Regions from separate parts of the Ectothiorhodospira variabilis genome, predicted to be linked through region 4. Evidence: predicted binding sites of a transcription regulator. Region 4 holds the regulator's gene; each other region holds the start of a gene.
The links. Region 4 encodes sigma-54, which starts transcription at its own class of promoters, with help from an activator protein. Its sites were predicted from a motif close to TGGCANGNTNCNTGCTT; they were not measured.
Positions count from the first base shown of each region.

Region 1: a site for sigma-54 is predicted at 2,063-2,079, ahead of LPW30_RS09305 (CmpA/NrtA family ABC transporter substrate-binding protein). Genes of this name have one in related genera too.
Region 2: a site for sigma-54 is predicted at 1,719-1,735, ahead of nifB (nitrogenase cofactor biosynthesis protein NifB). Genes of this name have one in related genera too.
Region 3: a site for sigma-54 is predicted at 1,675-1,691, ahead of LPW30_RS02690 (DUF4168 domain-containing protein). Genes of this name have one in related genera too.

Region 1 is NZ_JAJNAO010000007.1:107,383-110,367, forward strand. It holds gene ntrB (nitrate ABC transporter permease) at 1-453, opposite strand, end outside; gene LPW30_RS09305 (CmpA/NrtA family ABC transporter substrate-binding protein) at 455-1,897, opposite strand; gene LPW30_RS09310 (sigma 54-interacting transcriptional regulator) at 2,200-2,985, shown strand, end outside.
Region 2 is NZ_JAJNAO010000008.1:32,604-35,588, forward strand. It holds gene nifL (nitrogen fixation negative regulator NifL) at 1-29, shown strand, start outside; gene nifA (nif-specific transcriptional activator NifA) at 49-1,617, shown strand; gene nifB (nitrogenase cofactor biosynthesis protein NifB) at 1,801-2,985, shown strand, end outside.
Region 3 is NZ_JAJNAO010000002.1:28,592-31,576, forward strand. It holds gene LPW30_RS02680 (cobalamin B12-binding domain-containing protein) at 1-701, opposite strand, end outside; gene LPW30_RS02685 (class I SAM-dependent methyltransferase) at 862-1,443, opposite strand; gene LPW30_RS02690 (DUF4168 domain-containing protein) at 1,732-2,175, shown strand; gene LPW30_RS02695 (hypothetical protein) at 2,253-2,588, shown strand; gene LPW30_RS02700 (calcium/sodium antiporter) at 2,652-2,985, opposite strand, start outside.
Region 4 is NZ_JAJNAO010000002.1:186,470-189,454, forward strand. It holds gene lptA (lipopolysaccharide transport periplasmic protein LptA) at 1-410, shown strand, start outside; gene lptB (LPS export ABC transporter ATP-binding protein) at 407-1,132, shown strand; gene LPW30_RS03505 (RNA polymerase factor sigma-54) at 1,299-2,798, shown strand; gene hpf (ribosome hibernation-promoting factor, HPF/YfiA family) at 2,861-2,985, shown strand, end outside.

The sequences.
Region 1 (2,985 bases), on a different contig from region 4:
GGTGGCTGCATCCTTGATGGTGAACAGCGCCAGGGGCATCCAGGCCAGCGGCGAGATGGGTTTGAGCACCTGGATGTAGGGGTTCATCGCCTTGTTCAGCACCGGCGACATCCCGATGACGAAGCCCAGGGGAATGGCCACCAGCATCGCCAGGGAGAACCCCGCCAGAACCCGTCCCACGGAATACATCAACTGCAGGCCGATGCCCTTGTCGTTGGGCCCGGCATCGTGGAACGCCTGGGACAACTCCTGCACCGCCAGGCTGAACACCTGGGACGGGGGCGGTACGCCCGCCCCGGCCCCGGTGCCTGGCTCCATTCCCATCAGGATCTCGTACTCGGTCAGTTCCCTGACCTCCTGTCCCGGAGGCGCCATGGTGACCTGCCAGACACCAAGGAAGACCACCAGAAACAGCACCGACAGGATGCCCGCGCGTACGTTGAGGCTCGCCATATCACGACCTCCGGATGTCGAAGCTGTTCAGGTAACCTTCGGGATCGGTGTAGTCGAACACCTTGCCCATCACCTCGAAGGTCTTGTAGGTCTTTTCAGGCGGCTCGTACCCCAGTTCGCGCATGATCTCGGCGCACTCCGTGGCCAGGAACACCCGCTCGGCCACGCGGTTGTAGTCCACGTCCCGCTGCAGATAGCCCCAGCGCTTCATCTGGGTGAGGATCCACACCGCCATGGAGTGCCAGGGGAACGGATCGAAATCGATGCGCCGTGGCTCATCCACCACATTGCCCAGACCATCCGCGAAGCGCCCGGTCAGCACCTGCTGCACCACCGGTGTAGGCTGATTCAGGTAGGCGCTGGGCGAGATGGCTTCCGAGATTTCAACGCGGTTATCCGGATTGGAGGCATACTGGGTGGCATCCACGATGGCCCGGAACAGGGCGCCGTAGGTGTTGGGATGCGTCTCCGCAAACTCGCGTGAGGTGGCAAAGGCACAACAGGGATGCCCTTCCCATATTTCCTTGGTGAGCATGTGAATGAAACCCACCCGGTCCCATACCGCCCGCTGGTTGAACGGATCCGGCGCCAGGTAGCCATCCAGGTTCTCCGCCCGCAGATTGGCCACCATCTCCGGTGGCGGCACCACGCGGATCTGAATGTCCTGATCGGGATCCAGCCCATGTTCGGCCACGTAGTAGCGCAGCAGGAAGTTGTGCATGGAGTACTCGAAGGGCACACCGAAACGGAAGCCCTTCCAGTCCTTCGGATTGCGCTTGTCCTTGTGCTTGTTATGCAGGGTGATGGCCTGACCGTTGATGTTCTCGATAGCCGGCATCACGAAGGACTGTGTCGATGACCCCAATCCCAGACTCATGGCCAGCGGCATGGGTGACAGCAGGTGGGAAGCGTCGTACTGGCGATTGAGGGACATGTCACGCGCAACAGCCCACCCGGCCGTCTTGATGACTTCCACCTCCAGTCCATAGCGCTCATAAAAGCCCATGGGGTGGGCCATGATGATGGGCGTGGCGCAGGTAATGGGGACAAAGCCCACCTTGAGCTTCTTCTTCTCCAGCGGGCCCATGCCCTCCTTCACTGCGGCCTTGAGCGCATCCATCGGAAACACGCTGGCCAGGGCGGCGGCAAAGGTTCCGGCACCGATGAGTTTCAGAAAGCGTCGCCGGTCGATCTCGCTATGGTTGAACACGGCGCGCACCACAGCGCTTTCCACCGCTCGGTCCACCATGTCCTCGGTATCCATGTGGGCTTCCCGGGAGCGATGGTAGTGCGCGGTCTCCAGCGGAACGTCCTGCCCATCGATGTGACTGTGATGAGTGCAGCCCGGACCACACACGTGGTCCCCATCGTCATGAGCATGGTCATGTCCATGCATGAGGCTGACTTCCGGATCGTAGGGATTGTCGAGGCTCTTGGTTGGCATCGCATGACTCCAGTGTGTTGGAGGAGCGGCTGCTGGCACGTTGCCTGCTTCATCTCCCAAGAGTGCGCTCCACGGGGGCATGACCCCATCAAACGCACCCTTGCAGTGCAGGACTGCATCCCTCTGTACCGCCGTCCCCGCAATAGTTGGGTGACGTCAGGGATATAGCAGGCAGCATGCCAAATCCTCATCGAGGCACTAGATACATGATTACAAAAGAGAAAAACAAAGATCCCCAGGAGGAATTCGAACCACGAACTCTCGTGGTGCACGAGAATTCGTGTCGTGCACCACGAGAGTTCGTGGTCAATGAAGAGAGCGGACTCCTCCTGGAGGATGATGTCTATCGCATGCTCTTCGCCCACGGGGCGCAGGCCATGCTGATATTCGACCCGTGGGCGGATCGCATCCTGGATGCCAACGGTGCCTCCGCCACCCTGCTGGGTCGCTCTCTGGAAAGCCTGCCCGGCCTGCGCATGAGTACACTCCATCCCCGGCACTTTCCCCGCTTGCTCACCTTCACACAGGAGGTCCTGGAATGCGGAAAGGGCTGGACTGACCAACTGGAGGTGTGCCCGCCGGACGGGGCATGCAGACCCGTCGAGTACAACGCCACCCGCATCCAGGTGAACGGTCGTGACATGATCTGTGCCGTTCTCCAGGACCTGCGTGCCCGCCGTCGTCAGCATGCCTTGCACGAAGCCGAGGACTACATGCGCAAGGGCATTGGGGGCTGGCGTGATGTGGAGCATGTATTTCGTGATCTGGAACGGGAGAACCGCCTCATCCTGGGGGCCGCGGGGGAAGGCATCTACGGTGTGAACGCCGAGGGCATGACCACCTTCGTCAACCCCGCCGCGGAGCGGCTGCTCGGCTGGCGGGCCGATGAGATGGTGGGCCGCAACATGCACGAACTGGTGCATCACACCCATCCGGATGGCACCCACTATCACGAGGATGACTGCCCCATCTACGCGGCCTTTCGTGAAGGTGTTGTTCACCGGGTGGATGACGAGGTGTTCTGGCGCAAGGATGGAACCCCCATGCCGGTGGAATACACCAGCACGCCGATCCTGGATCGTGGTGTG
Region 2 (2,985 bases), on a different contig from region 4:
TCCCCAACGCTTCACAGCGCAAACTCTGACATCACTCCAGGAACATCCATGGTGATCTCTCCTACGGCAGTCGGCACGACGCGGCGCTCGCGCGCCCAAGTGATCGAAATGCATCTGGACACGCTTTATCAGGTCAGCCAGGTGCTCAGTTGTTCATCCGGATTACAGGACATCCTCTCCGGGGTGCTGCATGTGCTGCACGAATCCTCGGACATGCGTTGCGGGATGGTGTCGCTGCTGGATCCGGGCACGGGCGAACTCATGGTAGGGGCCGCCCATACCGGCACCCGGGAAAGGGTGGACAAGGTGCGCTACCGTCCCGGCGAGGGCTTGATGGGGGTCATCCTCAAGGAGGGTGACACGGTCATGGTCGGTCGTATTGCCGATGAACCCCGGTTTCTGGACCGCATGGGGCTGTACGCCCCGGATCTGCCTTTCGTGGGCGTGCCCATCCGGGTGGGCGAAGACAACCCCATCGGCGTGCTGGCCGCGCAGCCCATTTGCGGGGATGACGGCCTGCTGGAAGAGCGCGCCCGTTTCCTGGAGATGGTGGCCAACCTGCTGGCCCAGACCGTGCGCCGCGCCTGGGATCTGGAGCAGGAGCGCCAGGCGCTGACCGATGAGCGTGACCGGCTGCGCCGCGAGGTGCGCGGCGGCTATCACCTGGACAATGTGGTGGGGCATTCCAAGGAGATGCGCCGGGTGTTCGAGCAAGTGCGTCAGGTGGCCAAGTGGCACACCACGGTGCTGGTGCGCGGCGAGACCGGCACGGGCAAGGAGCTCATCGCCAATGCCATCCACTACAACTCACCGCGGGCCAACGGTCATTTCGTCAAGCTCAACTGCGCAGCCCTGCCGGACAATCTGCTGGAGAGCGAGCTCTTCGGGCATGAGAAGGGCGCCTTCACCGGGGCTGTGTCCCAGCGCAAGGGGCGTTTTGAGCAGGCGGATGGTGGCACCATTTTCCTGGACGAGATCGGCGAGATCTCCCAGGCCTTTCAGGCCAAGCTGTTGCGGGTGTTGCAGGAGGGTGAGTTCGAGCGGGTAGGGGGCACGCGCACCCTCAAGGTGGACGTGCGGGTCATCGCCGCCACCAACCGGCCTCTGGAGGAAGAGGTGGAACGGGGGGATTTCCGTGAGGACCTGTACTACCGGCTCAATGTGATGCCCATCTTCGTGCCCGCCTTGCGCAATCGCAGCGAAGACATTCCGGATCTGGCCCGATTCCTGGTGGATAAGTTGGCCAAGGCCCAGGGTCGTCCCCTGGACATCACCGACAGTGCCATTCGCACACTCATGCGCCACGAATGGCCCGGTAATGTGCGGGAGCTGGAAAACTGCCTGGAGCGGGCCGCCATCATGAGCGAGACCGGCACCATCGACCTGGATGCCATCAACCTCACTGGCCTGGAGGACAAGCTCCCCTTGAGTCGCAAGCCGGAGCCCGAGGTGGAGGTGGACCTGGACGACCCCGACCTGGATGAGCGCGAACGGGTGATCGCCGCCCTGGAGCGGGCCGGTTGGGTGCAGGCCAAGGCGGCCCGCCTGCTGGGCATGACGCCCCGGCAGATCGCCTACCGCATTCAGACCCTCAAGATCAGGGTCAGGCAGTTCTGATTGTGCCCTTCACCACAGCCATGTCTGTGACATGTGCAACATGTTCCTGAGAGTGGGATGGTAAAGCTATAAAAATCATGAGGTTGTCTTTATTTAATTTCAGGCACGGCGTTTGCATCACTCCTCCCAAGACCAACCTTTCCCACCGCGAGACCGGCGGGCACCCTCAACGGGAGGACCGTGATGGACCTGAAAATCAAAAAGCTCAGCGACATTCCCGTCATCAAGGAGGCCGTCACTCCGCAGGGTGGCTGCTCAACCAGCGGCTGCGGCAGCGCCAACGACCCCACCCCGGAACTGCCTCAGGCCATTCGCGAGAAGATTCAGGATCACCCCTGTTACTCGGAAGAGGCCCATCACCATTTCGCCCGCATGCATGTGGCGGTGGCGCCGGCCTGCAACATCCAGTGTCATTACTGCAACCGCAAGTATGACTGCGCCAACGAATCCCGCCCCGGTGTGGTCTCTGAGGTGCTCAAGCCCCACCAGGCCGTGAAAAAGGCCCTGGCCGTGGCGGCCAGCATCCCCGAGATGACCGTGGTGGGCATCGCCGGCCCCGGGGATGGCCTGGCCAACCCCACCCGCACCTTCCAGACCTTCCGGGGCATCCGCGAGCAGGCCGACGACATCAAGCTATGTCTGTCCACCAACGGCATGGCCCTGCCAGAGCATGTGGAAGAGTTGGTGGCCCTGGGCGTGGATCACATCACCATCACCATCAACAGCATCGACCCCGAGGTGGGTGCCCGCATCCATCCCTGGGTGATCTGGAACAAGAAGCGGGTCTTCGGCGTGGAAGGGGCCCGTCTGCTCATCCAGCAGCAGCAAAAGGGCCTGGAAATGCTGGTGGAGCGTGGCGTGTTGGTGAAGGTGAACTCGGTGATGATCCCCGGCATCAATGATGAGCATCTCAAGGAGGTGTCGCGGGTGGTGAAGGCCAAGGGGGCCTTCATGCACAACATCATGCCGCTGATCTCCGAGCCGGAACACGGCACCTATTTCGGCCTCAATGGCCAGCGCGGCCCCACCCAGGCCGAGCTGACTGCCCTGCGCGATGCCTGTGGAACTGACATGAAGATGATGCGCCATTGCAGACAATGCCGCGCCGACGCCGTGGGTCGGTTGGGGGAGGACCGGGGAGCCGAGTTCACCGCTGATCGCATCGACGAGCTGGAGGTGGACTACCCGGCCGCCCGTGAACGGCGCGACCAGGTGCAGGCGGCCATACGCGAGTCCATGGGGGCCAAGCGGCTGGCCAGCACCGCTCGGGCACCCGTGGCATCGGCGACCGGCAAGGCCGCTTCCCGTCCGGTGCTGATGGCCGTGGCCACCCAGGGCGGTGGCGTGATCAATCAGCACTTCGGACAT
Region 3 (2,985 bases), 160 kb from region 4:
AGCCCGCGACCCCGGTCGCTCTCGGGAAACGGTTGGTCGTAATAAAGTGCTGCCAGCACTCGATAGACCATGGCCGTGGTCTGGTGCTCCATGGTCACCGACAATTGACCGGCCTCCCAGCGGGCCCCCACATCCACCATGGCCGGATAGAACAGGTTTTGCAGCAGCGATTCATAGGGCATTCCATCCAGCAACAGGCCATGGCAGCGATCGATCACGCCCGTCGTATCTCCCTGGATAAGGTGGTCGACGATGTACTGATAGTCTTCCTCCCAGCAAGGCTGTACGGACACCCGCCGTGTGCGGTACTGGTGCGCGGCCTCGATGAGCTCATCATGGTGCTGCACCATCCACTCATAAATGGGCAGGATCGCCTCGGCCTCCCGCGCGGGCAGGATCTCGGTGATCACGTCCCCCCAGGTTTTCCACTCGTGGAGAAAGAACTCGAAGGACACGCCCTGATTATGATACGTGGCATATACCCAGGCCAGGGCCTGCTCCAGCAGCCGAGCGTCGTTCCCCGCCATGACCTCGCCCATGAAGGCGGCATGGTGGCGACGGGTGCTATCCATCAGCCTTGGCGAATGACTGCCCAGCCATTCCCCTAGCCGGGAATCCTGCCCCATCCGAAAGGCCACGGCATTGACCAGTTGGCCACGGCGCGCACGAAAGGCCTCCGCCGCGACTTCCTCTACCGGCAAGGGGGGATGCGTTGTTTTTGGATGTGTTGGCACGATGGACTGGGGTGGTCTTGAGACAAGGTCCAGATTACATCATTGTGACGCCGCCAGGCATTGTCGGGAATCACGTCCGGGCAGCTTGCCCTGTATGTCAAATCTCATCACCCTGCCATATCTCTGGCTATATCTTGTAAAAGGCAGCGGTGAAGTCGTTGTCCAGATAGTCTTCGAGGATCTCCACTCGTGCCCCCAGCGCCTCCCCGTGTGCCCGAATCTCCTCCGGCAGATAGTAGTTGAAGCGTGATGGCCCCGGCTGGCCCTTGAGAAGATTGAATACAAAGGCCTGCCGCGTGGCACCGTAGCAGTGCTGAATGAAGCGCCCCGTTTCATCCCGGGTGAGATTGTTCATGGCGCCGCTGCATAGATAGAAGTCTGCCTTGGGCAGGGGGTCCTTTAGTACATCCATCAACCATATCTGGCATCCCGTGCGCTCACGGGCTGTCTGGATCATGGGCTCGCACACCTCCAGACCAACATACCCGGCGGGTGGGCCACGGTGCTCACACAAAAAGTTATAGAGGTCTCCGAACCCACAACCGGCATCCACCAGGGTTGTGCTACTGAGGTCCTCGGGCAGGCAGCGGGCCAATGCAACAAACCGCGCCGTCTGAGTGTAGGCCGAGCGCCAGTGCAGCCCCTGTGGCGTCGCCCCGTGGTCCGCCATGGCACGGCGGTAGAAGGCCTCGTTATCGACTCTGGGCATGGGACACGACCCTTGGGGATGGGGTGGGATCAACATAGTCCCCAAGGTCTCCAGGGTCAATGCACCTGACTTACGCCAACTCACGCGCCGGCCTTTGCCGATGTGACACCACCCTTTGTGCGCATGTGCTGTTTTGATACGCCTGCGGCCTGGGCAACCGCCCCGGAGACATCGTGACATCAGGCCCATAAGTGACTGTTCATGATGACATTCACAACGCAATAACTCAGTTGGCACATCTCCTGCTTAGCCTTGGTTGTCATTTCACCAACCCAATGGGAGCAATCAATGACATTACGCAAGACAGCCTTGACCCTGGCCATCACTTCCCTCTTCGCTCTCGGTGGCACGGCTGCTGCTCAAGGCTTCGGCGATGATGCTGGCGGCGCCCCGCCGGATGCCCAGCAAGGCACCCCTCCTGATGCCGGCGGCGCAGCCGCCCCTGGCGCCGCCCCCGAACCCACGGTGGAGCTCACCGACCAGGTGATCGACGACTTTGTGGATGTCTTCGTGGAAGTCCAGAAGATTGAGGAAGACTTTGCCCAGCAGCTGGATGCCGCCGAAGACCAGGCAGCAGCACAGGCCATCCATCAGGAAGCTCAGGAAAAGATGGTTGAGGCCGTCGAGGCCAATGGCATGAACGTGGAGGAATACAACGAAGTGGCCATGGCCCTGCAGGGTGACCCCGAGCGCCTTGAAGAGGTGATCGAGCGTACCCAGGATCGCCTGTAACGCAGCAGATCATTAAGCCTACCCCGGCCGGCCCGGCGCTGGCCGGGATCCTGGTCAATCCCGATAGGAGTGGCACCATGAAACACGTGAAGAAAACCCTGGGCGTGCTCGCCGCCGTCCCGCTGGCCCTGCTGGTGGGCTGTGGCGACCCGGGCCCGGAGATGGACGAGCCCTTCGAGCCGGCCGATCAGCCAGACATGGAGCAACAGGAGGGCATGGGTGCACCGCCGGATGATGGCATGGGCGCACCGCCTCCGGATGACGGCATGGGCGCACCGCCCGCCGATGACGGGATGGGAGCCCCGCCGCCGGATGATGGAATGGGCGCTCCCCCCCCGGACGATGGGATGGGTGCACCGCCCGAAAGTGACATGGACATGGAAGCCCCCGAGGGTGAAGATCTGGACCGCTGAGTCCGTTTCATCCCACGGCAGGTCCCGCCCGAAGGCGGGGCCTGCGCTTTTCAAGGCAGGCCGCTAGACCAGCAGCCAGGCCAGATAGGCCAGGTAAGCCCCCAACAGGAGCACCCCGAAGAGACGCCCCATGTCACGCCGCCAGGCGAAGACCATCCAGACCACCAGCGCGAACAGCAGCATCACCGACAGATCCACGTAGGAAATGCCGCCGGCCCCCAGCGGGATGATGGTGGCGGTGATGCCCAGCACCGCCAGCACGTTGAAGACGTTGGAACCGATGATGTTGCCCAGCACCATGCCGGTTTCACGCTTGAAGGCAGCCGCCACGGTGGTGGCCAGTTCCGGCAAACTGGTGCCCACGGAGACCAGGGTCAGACCGATTACCGCCTCGCTC
Region 4 (2,985 bases):
CCAGCCTGGACGATCAGCGGGGGGTGAGTATTTACCGGGGCAACGTCACCATCACCCAGGGCGATACCGTCATCACGGGCGACGAGGTGACGGTGCATGCCCCCCAGCGGCAACTCCAGCGCATGGTCTCAGAAGGGCGCCTGGCCACCCTGACCACACGGGATGAATCCAACCGTGAGGTTCGCGCCGAGGCACGACGCATGGAGTTCTTTCCGGATGGACCGCGGGTGGTGCTCACCGGCGAGGCCCGGGTATGGCAGGGGGATGACGAATTCCGCGGCAGCAGCATCGTCTATAACCTGGAGGCCGCCACCCTTGAAGCCAGCACCGGCGACACAGGCCGGGTGGAGGCCATCTTCGCACCCCGGGATCGTTCTCGCTCCCGGCCGGAGGACGGCGACACCCCATGAGCCGCCTGGAGACCGACAAGCTGGTCAAGCGTTACCGGGCAGTCAAACCCGTGGACGGCGCCTCCATCCACATCAACAGCGGTGAGGTGGTGGGCCTGCTGGGCCCCAATGGCGCCGGCAAGACCACCTGCTTCTACATGATCGTGGGCCTGGTACCCTGCGACGAAGGCCAGATCCGTCTGGATGGCCGCGACATCACCCGACTGCCGATGCACGCGAGGGCCCGCATGGGCGTGGGCTATCTGCCCCAGGAGCCCTCGGTATTCCGCAAGCTCTCCGTGGCAGACAACATCATGGCCGTGCTGGAGGTCCGCCGCGACCTCAACAAGGCCCAGCGCCTGGAGAAGATGGAATCCCTGCTGGAGGAGTTCCAGATCCAGCACATCCGCGACAACGCCGGGGTCAGTCTCTCCGGTGGCGAACGACGGCGCGTGGAGATCGCCCGTGCCCTGGCCACCGAACCGGCCTTCATCCTTCTGGACGAACCCTTCGCCGGCGTGGACCCCATCTCGGTGATCGAGATCCAGCGGATCATCACCCATCTCACGTCACGGAACATCGGCGTACTGATCACCGACCACAACGTGCGCGAGACCCTGGGCATCTGCAACCGGGCCTACATCCTCAGTGGCGGGCACATCATCAGCCAGGGCGCGCCGGAAGACGTACTGGCCGACCCGCAGGTCCGCCGCGTCTATCTGGGGGAGAACTTCCGCCTGTGAAGCCAAGCCCCCCCGTTCAGCATGCGGTTTTCGGGACATGGGTCCCATTTTTGCTGGCACACCGTATAATCTCCCCTGAAAGCATCATTTACGCCGGGGGCCTGCCCCCGCCTTCATCATCAGGCATCAAAGACCCGGGCCCCGGCCCGATGGCGCACATCGTGCTATGTTGAAACCGTCCGTCCAGCTCCGGCTGGGTCAAAACCTGACCATGACCCCCCAGCTGCAGCAGGCCATTCGCCTGCTGCAGCTCTCGACGCTGGAATTGCAGGCCCAGATCCAGGAGACCCTGGAAACCAACCCCATGCTCGAGGCCGTGGAGGGCACGGAGGCCGATCAGGAGACCGCCAGCGAGGAGCCTCGCGAGCAGGAGCAGGCCGAAACCTCCGAGGCAGCAGAAGCAGCGGAGGCCGCCGCCGAGACGGAAGGCAACGCCGACGGCAGTCAGGAGCAGATCCCCGACGAATTACCGGTGGACAGCAACTGGGACGACATCTACGATGTGCCCCCTTCCAGCGCCGGACAGTCGGACCACGACGGGCGAGACCTTTTCGAGAACCAGACCGGCCCCTCGGAAAGCCTGCATGAACACCTCATGTGGCAAGTGCACCTGTCGTCCATGAGTGAGCGTGACCGGGCCATTGCCTTGACCATCATCGATTCCATTAACGAAGACGGCTATCTGGCCGAACCCATCGAGCAGATCCATGCAACCCTGGCCACGGACCGGGAAATGGACCTGGAACTGGATGAGGTGGAAGCCGTACTGAACATGGTTCAGCACCTGGACCCGGTGGGCGTGGGCGCACGTGACCTGGCCGAGTGCCTGACCCTGCAACTGGCTCAGTTCCCGGAGGACACCCCCTGGCTGGCCGAGGCCCGCGCCCTGGCCCGCGAACACCTGGATGCCCTGGGTGCGCGTGACTACAAGGGCGTGCAGCGGCGCCTGGGGCTGGATGATGGCGAGTTGCAGCAGGTGATCGCCCTGATCCAGACACTGAACCCGCGCCCGGGCGGGCTCATCAGCAGCAGTTCGCCCGAATACATCATCCCTGATGTGTTCGTGCGCAAGCGCGAAGGCCGCTGGCAGGTGGAGCTCAACCCGGAAATCGCGCCGCGCTTGCGGGTGAACCCCCTGTATGCCAGTTTCGTGCGCCGCGCCGATTCCAGCCAGGACAACACCTACATGCGCAACAGCCTCCAGGAGGCACGCTGGTTCATCAAGAGCCTGCAAAGCCGCAACGAAACGCTGCTGCGGGTGGGCACAGCCATCGTGGAGCACCAGCGTGCCTTCCTGGAATACGGTGACGAGGCCATGAAACCCCTGGTGCTGCGCGATATCGCCGAGCAACTAGAGATGCATGAGTCCACCATCTCCCGGGTGACCACCCAAAAATTCATGCATACCCCCCGGGGCATCTACGAATTCAAGTATTTCTTTTCCAGCCACGTGGGCACGGCCGACGGCGGTGAGTGTTCAGCCACCGCGATACGCGCCATGATCCGCAAGCTGGTTGCCGAGGAGCCCCAGGGCAAACCCATGAGTGACAGCAAGATCGCCCAGGTCCTGGTGGATCGCGGCATTCATGTGGCACGACGCACGGTCGCCAAGTACCGTGAGGCCATGTCCATTCCGCCATCCAACGAACGCAAGCGGCTCGTTTGAAGCAAACCCACGCAGCCGTCCTGATCATTACCCATCCCTATCCATTCCCAAGGAGTCATCTCATGCAGATCAACCTCACCGGTCATCACGTCGACCTGACCGACGCTCTGCGCAACTACGTCAACGAGAAGTTCGAGCGCCTGGAGCGGCATTTTGACAACGTCATCGACGTGCATGTGATCCTGAC